2 regions of the Paenibacillus sp. sgz302148 genome follow, and region 2 is predicted to be linked to the other one. Evidence: riboswitches for the same ligand, from Rfam matches in the RefSeq annotation. Region 2 holds a riboswitch; the other holds the start of a gene.
The links. A riboswitch is a leader RNA that binds a small molecule or an ion and turns the genes downstream of it on or off. The one in region 2 is predicted to bind ZMP and ZTP.
Positions count from the first base shown of each region.

Region 1: it holds a riboswitch for ZMP and ZTP, as region 2 does, so the genes downstream of both, AC0LWM_RS22620 (bifunctional 5,10-methylenetetrahydrofolate dehydrogenase/5,10-methenyltetrahydrofolate cyclohydrolase) here and AC0LWM_RS20440 (GNAT family N-acetyltransferase) in region 2, are expected to answer to the same signal.

Region 1 covers NZ_JBVYOJ010000016.1:83,255-86,663, reverse strand. The annotation lists gene AC0LWM_RS22625 (RNA polymerase sigma factor) at 1-576, shown strand, start outside; gene AC0LWM_RS22620 (bifunctional 5,10-methylenetetrahydrofolate dehydrogenase/5,10-methenyltetrahydrofolate cyclohydrolase) at 709-1,569, opposite strand; ZMP/ZTP riboswitch at 1,638-1,718, opposite strand; gene AC0LWM_RS22615 (SDR family oxidoreductase) at 1,875-2,654, shown strand; gene AC0LWM_RS22610 (alpha/beta fold hydrolase) at 2,656-3,409, opposite strand, start outside.
Region 2 covers NZ_JBVYOJ010000014.1:3,905-7,313, reverse strand. The annotation lists gene AC0LWM_RS20445 (YheC/YheD family protein) at 188-958, shown strand; ZMP/ZTP riboswitch at 1,046-1,125, shown strand; gene AC0LWM_RS20440 (GNAT family N-acetyltransferase) at 1,205-1,687, shown strand; gene AC0LWM_RS20435 (GNAT family N-acetyltransferase) at 1,985-2,728, shown strand; gene AC0LWM_RS20430 (serine hydrolase domain-containing protein) at 2,960-3,409, shown strand, end outside.

The DNA.
Region 1 (3,409 bases), on a different contig from region 2:
GTTATGTTGCTGATAGAAGTTTTTGATTTTTCCGGAAGCGAAGTCGCGGAAATGTTAATGACTACGGAAGGCGCCGTACATGCATTATTGGCGAGAGGCAGAGCCAAGCTCAGAGCATTGCGTTACGTTAATGAACCGAAAGAGGTCCCCCAAAATACAACTGCAATAAATATTGTATCACCAATTCTGACCCGCTATGTGGAAGCATTTCATCAGAGAGATACGAAGACATTGAAGAATCTATACGCGGAGCATGCCGAAATCCGCATTCTCAATACAGGAATGGGTCGGGGCTGGGATCACATTAAGCACTCGATGATTTGGTCGGAATATCCTGAATCTTTCCGCGCGCAATTATTTCTTTTATGGGAAAAACCCGCAGTCATCCTTATCGCTGAGCGAGACAACCAAGAAACACTGTGGAGCGCGCAAATCGTTGAGTTCGAAAATGACGAAGTGGTGCTGGATACAAGCTACTTTTTCTGCCGGGAAGTCATGACGGAGATTTCTAAACAACTGCGGATCCCTATTGATTCGGAAACTCGGGCATGCTTCGAACAACCGTGGCTCTATTAAGTATCGCGTGCGGACTTTTTTAACATCCTAAATTATTTATACTGTATAAGGCCCAAATACACGCTGCCGGAAGGTGTCTATATTGCCAACAAAAAACCGGCTCTTTTTCGAGCCGGCTTTTGTTCATTAACGTTATTGTTTCGTTCGACTGATGACCGATTTCTCCGCCGCGTCCACCGTATGCTTTAGCAGGGTGGCAATCGTCACCGGCCCTACGCCCGCAGGCACCGGAGTAATCGCACTCGCCCGCGCAAGGCATGCTTCGTAATCGACATCGCCGATGTTGCCCTCGTTGTAGCCCGCGTCCATGACGACGGCACCTTCACGGAGCCAGCTCCCTTGTATGAGCTTCGGCTTGCCGACAGCTGCCACGACAATATCGCCGGTGTCGACAACTTGATCCAGATTGGCCGTTCGGGAGTGGCAAATCGTGACGGTTGCATTGCGGTTCAGCAGCATCATCGATACGGGTTTGCCGAGAATCGGGCTCCGTCCGACGACGACGGCATGTTTGCCCGCAATCGGGATGTTGTAATAATCCAGAATCGCGATAATCGCGGCAGGTGTGCAGGAAGGATAAGCGGCGACACCAAAAGTATTTTGAGCAAAACCCAGCATCGTTACGCCGTCGACGTCTTTATCGATGGCTATCGCTTCGAATGCTGCCCGTTCATCGATATGCTCGGGAACCGGGTGTTGCAGCAGGATGCCGTGAACCTGCGGATCTTCATTCAGCTCGCGAATGACCGCGATAAGCTGCTCCGTCGTGGTGCCCTGCTCGAGGTGAATCCGCCTGGAGTCGATGCCGAGCCGCCTGCACGCATTTCCTTTCATCCGCACATAAGTTTCGGAAGCAGGATCTTCACCGACGAGAATCGTCGCCAGACACGGCGTTACCCCTTGCTCCGCCAGCTTCCCCACTCTCACCGCCAATTCATCCTTGATCTGCTGCGCTACCCGGGTGCCGTCCAAAATTAGCTGTTCTGTTTTCATGTCATCCATCTCCTTCTTCATCGAGAATCGGTCGTAAAAACATAAAGAGGCAGGGGTGATTTTCCCCCTACCTCTGCCCAGGCGTACGGCTCGATATTGGATGTGCTCCCTCATGGTTACCCCATGTTCCGCCAGTCACACACCGTCGTTATTTAGTTTAATTATACGGAATCGCGTGGAAATTCTCAATATGACGGGAGACGATGAAAGATCCAATATATTCAATATTTACTTTGAAATAAGCTTCGTTTATTGAAAAAATGTATATATTTACGACATCGCGCTCTTCGGCTAAGGAGGAACCCATGACAAATTTACGAGGCAAAATAGCAATCGTCACCGGCGCAAGCCGCCGGGGTGGAATCGGTACAGCGATTTGCCGCGCATTGGCTAGAAACGGGGCGGATATCTTTTTTACCCACTGGGGTATGTTTGATGAGCTTGAAGGCAACGGCGCAGACCCCGAATGGCCCGAACTGCTAGAAGAAGAACTGCGAGCCTACGGCGTTCGTGCGGATTGCATGGAAGCCGATTTGTCGGACCCGCATACGCCAGCCGCCATATTGAACCGGGTCGAACAAACGCTCGGACCCGCTTCAATTCTAATCAACAACGCGACCTATTGCGCACCGGGCGGTTTTCGTGAACTGGATAGCGCATTGCTTGACAAGCATTATGCCGTCAATGTGCGCGGAACGATTCTGTTGAGCACGGAGTTTGCCCGAAGATTCGAGGAAGAGCTTGCAGGTCGGGCAGTGGGAAGAATCATCAACTTGGTTTCGAAAGGTCCTGATTCTAACAATCTAGCCTATATTGCAACCAAAGGGGCCGTTATCGCCTGGACCGAGCCGATATCCGTCGGGCTGGCCCCGCTTGGCATTACGGTGAATTCCATCGATCCCGGACCAACAGATACGGGTTGGATGAATGAAGACATCAAGGCGTTTCTGCTTCCGCAGTTCCCGATGGGGCGAATCGGCTTGCCGGAAGACGCGGCCAAGCTGATCACTTTCCTGGCAAGCGACGAGTCCCAATGGATTACGGGGCAGGTCCTTCATTCGGAGGGCGGCTTCACCGGAAGGTAGTTCACTGCAGTCGCGGCCGCGAAGCCAAAAACTCGAGAATCGTATCGTTTACATAGACAGGGCTTTCGCGCTGCATATGCGGCCTGTGGCTGCCGTTCGGCACGACCACGTAACGAGAGCCCGGAACGAGCGAGCTTAAATACCGCAGCTTCCCCTCGCTTGCGAAGGGATCGTGCTGGCCCGCCATAAACAAAGCCGGACAGCGGATTTCGCTGATCTGCTCGGCCGTGAGCTGCGGATACAATCGCCAATCCAGCGCGCTTTGCCGCATAAATTCCTGCCAATCGCCGCGGTGCGCTTCCTCGTGCCGCTCCAGCATCGATTCGATCACGGCGTGCTTCTCATGGCGGATCAGCCATTCCGGCTCGAATTCCTCCACTCCCGTCGGGTCGGCAAAACCGCTATGCCCGATCGTGGTCAGCGACGCGACTTTGTCCGGATCGTTCACCGCCAAATACATCCCCACGCTCGCTCCAAGGCTGTACCCAATCACATGCGCTCTGGCGATGCCGAGCTCATCCATGAACAGCTTCATGTCCTTGGCCAACTGCGGCGTACTCCACTCCAAGCTCTCGCAGCGCGTTCGCCCATGTCCCCGGAAGTCAGGAAAGTAACAGGTATACTGGCGCTGAAAATCAAGCAGTTGCGATGCAAAAGCCAGTATCCCCCTCGAATATCCGCTGTGCAGAAACAGTACCGGCTCGCCGACACCCATTTTTTCATAAAACATCTCCAGATCGTTAAATCGCACGTAT
Region 2 (3,409 bases):
CGTTCTAACATTCATCACATACATACGCTCCAGCCTCGGCCCCGGACTGTGCGGATACCTACACGGACTCAGCGCAACGCCGGAATGTGCTTCGATTCGGTCGGCTTGTCGTTTTTCATATGTAGGCACAGGCAATTTGCCCTTGCAAAATCCGCCTAACATACATATTTTATTGGGGGGTTCATCTTTGGAAAAAAAGGAGCGGGTTTATTTGGGGAAGATTCATTTCCACCGTATGTTTCAGAAAGTGCCGCAATTAAGAGCATATTTGCCAGATACTGTAATGTGTAACGAAACTCGGTTAGCAGTATATTTAGATCGTTTTCCTGCGATATTCATCAAACCAGATGAAGGTGGAGGTGGAGCAGGGGTAATTAAAGCCTGGAAGAGGGGGGCTTTGATTTATTACGTAAAGGAAAAAGGAAAGCAACAGAGTGTGAATTCGGTTCAAGCCCTGTTTCAAACGTTGGAATTAAAAAATCGTCCGCACATCCTTCAAAAGGGAATCGATCTTGCAAGAATAAATGGCCGTCCTTATGATATTCGGCTGATGATGATGAGAGATCGATCGAAACGGTGGACCTATATAGGAATGGTTGCCAAAGTTGCTGGAGCTCAGAGTATTATAACCAATGTTGCAAAAGGGAAAGGCTACGTTATGCCAATTGATAGGGCTTTGCGAAAGTCATTAGGACTTTCTCTATCAGGGGCTGCAGAGAAAAAAAACGAACTGATTCGTTTAGCAAAAATATGTACCCGTGTCTATAGTAAAAGCCGATACGACTGGCAAATCGGATATGATCTTGCTATTGACCGTAAAGGCAAGGTGTGGTTTATAGAATCGAACCCGACCGTCCCGGCCCACGGATTATTTCGTAAAGAACCGAAAGTTTTCCAAACGATAAAACAACTAGCCGCTTTTCATAAATTAAAGAGAAGGCTTAAATTAAAAAAGTAAAGCAAATCACCAAGCAGCGATATGTTCCGATCGCCGCTGTGTTGCCATTGATTTGATTCAATTTTCAGACTATAATAAATGCAATGATTTGGTATGTGTGACTGGCGTAAACGTGGATAACCACGAGGGAGCACATATTTCATATGCCGTACGCCTGGGCAAAGTATTTGGTCTATGACCGAATACTTTTATTTATTTTTATAAGAGTAACAGCACCAATTGAGGTGCATATTAGGAGGAAACAAAATGAATATTCGCTATTTTCAGGCGGATGATCAAGAAGAAGTTATAGAAATAATGGCAAGTCACCCGCTGCAATTTCCAGAGTTCATTATTGATAAATACCCAATACGATGGAATGACTTCTTGAATTCTTCAACTGAAAACAATAAAGGCCAGTTTTATGTGGCATCCAATGAAGATAATGAAATCGTTGGTCATGCGGGGTACCTATTTAATTCCGAGGTAGGTCTTTATGAGATCGTTGGTGTAGCGATTAAGAAAGCTGTTCAGCGTCAAGGTATAGGAAAAGCTCTTATCAGTGTGATATGCAATAGCGTTAAAGAGATGGACGAGAATAAAATTATTCTTTTTACACTGGGTCATGTAGGAAATGAAGATACGATAACATTTTACCGAAAGATAGGTTTTGATCTGATCAATTACGAAAAAGACTTCTTTCGTAGCGAATACCATAGAGTCACGTTTACTAAAAATTTGGCTATCTAAAACTTGCGGGAAAAGCCACTAGCCAATGGCAGTCCTTTATGCTAACAGGTACTTTAGCTCAATAAAACAACAAACAAAGGCTGCCGGCAGAGCGATCCGGCAGCCTTTGCTCTGATTATCAATATGAAAAAGGATACCCCTAAAAAAGTCATGGATACATAATAGTATATAAAAAAATTCAACATAAGTCTATTTATTTTTTGGTGAGAACTGTATGTTATTGATGCGACCTAACTTGGAAGTATCAAAAGAACAAAGGCGCTTCGTTGCGTCCCCGAAACGAAAGGAAGGATAACGATGATTATGACACAAAAAGAAATGCTGTTCATTGTGCAATCACAACTTGCTATTGACCTGAATTGCTCTATCGATGACCTGAACGGCGAAAAGGACAGCATTATTTTTGTTGAAGCTAAAGAAAATCCAGGATGCAGACCATTTCCAAGGAAGGCACGTTATTTCGAAATCTTGTCTATGGGAAAATCAATTGTAGTATCGGCTACACCCGAGCGGTTGTTAATTGCCAAAACACAGATGCAGGGCAAAAACAGGGATACCGTATTCTCCTTACCATTTATCAGAGGCCTTTACTTGCATTTTTTGCCTGATGTAAAAAGAATTAAGCCAATGTCACCGCCCAAATATTTTTCATTTGAACTGATAAAGCGGGAAGAAGTGTTCAGTTTATTTGATGTCACAAGATTCAATGAAGCTATTATATATGATACGAATCTTCCCTGGCAGACTGATCTAGCTGTGCTTGCAAAGCACGATGGAGAAATTGTCGGCGTGGCAGGAGCAAGCAAAACCTGTACAAAACTTTGGCAAATTGGCATAGAAGTATTACCCCAATATCGTAATTTGGGATTGGCTAGTTATCTTGTAAACAGGCTGACTTTTGAAATATTGGAACGTGGAGAAATACCGAGTTATGACGTAATCGCGAGTAACATTGCTTCACAGAGAGTAGCTCACCGGTTAGGGTATCTTCCCGCATGGGTGTCTGATTGGCGATGCAATTTTGAAGGACTTGAACAGTAATTATATCTAAAGAAGCTTAAACTATCGGTATACGTTAGTTGTACACCGCGGCAGCCGGTCAGCACGATCGGCCGCCTTTCTGTTTTACGGGCAGCTTTAATCAGGAAGGGAAGGGGTAAATCTGATTATAAATATTTTCTCGCTAAATGTACTGCTATATCTGTGATATTGTGAAATTGCCAAGCTGGAGCTGCAGTTGCAGAGTGTTCACGAGAGGAAAGGGGAAAGTAAATGAGAACCAGTAATGCTTCACGCACAGTAGCAAAATTAAACGATTACATGGACGCACTAGCGAACCGGGGGTATTTCAACGGGGCGGTCTTGGTAGCTGAAGGGAATAAGATATTGCTGCGAAAGGGATATGGTATGGCCAATTTTGAGCACGACGTACCCAACACCCCGCAAACCAAGTTTCGAATCGGCTCACTTACAAAAGGATTTACCTCTATGGCGGTATTGCAGTTGCAAGAGCAGGGAAAGCTTCGCATTGATGATCCGATCCGTTTTTACATACCAGATTATCCGAATGGCGACATCATTACGATCCGCCATTTATTGACGAACACTTCAGGAATACCGGATTACCCAAGCTTTCCGAATTATTGGAAAGAAACGATGAGGCTGTATGCTACCTTAGAACAAACCATTGGTTCGTTTAAGGATAAACCACTACAGTTTCTC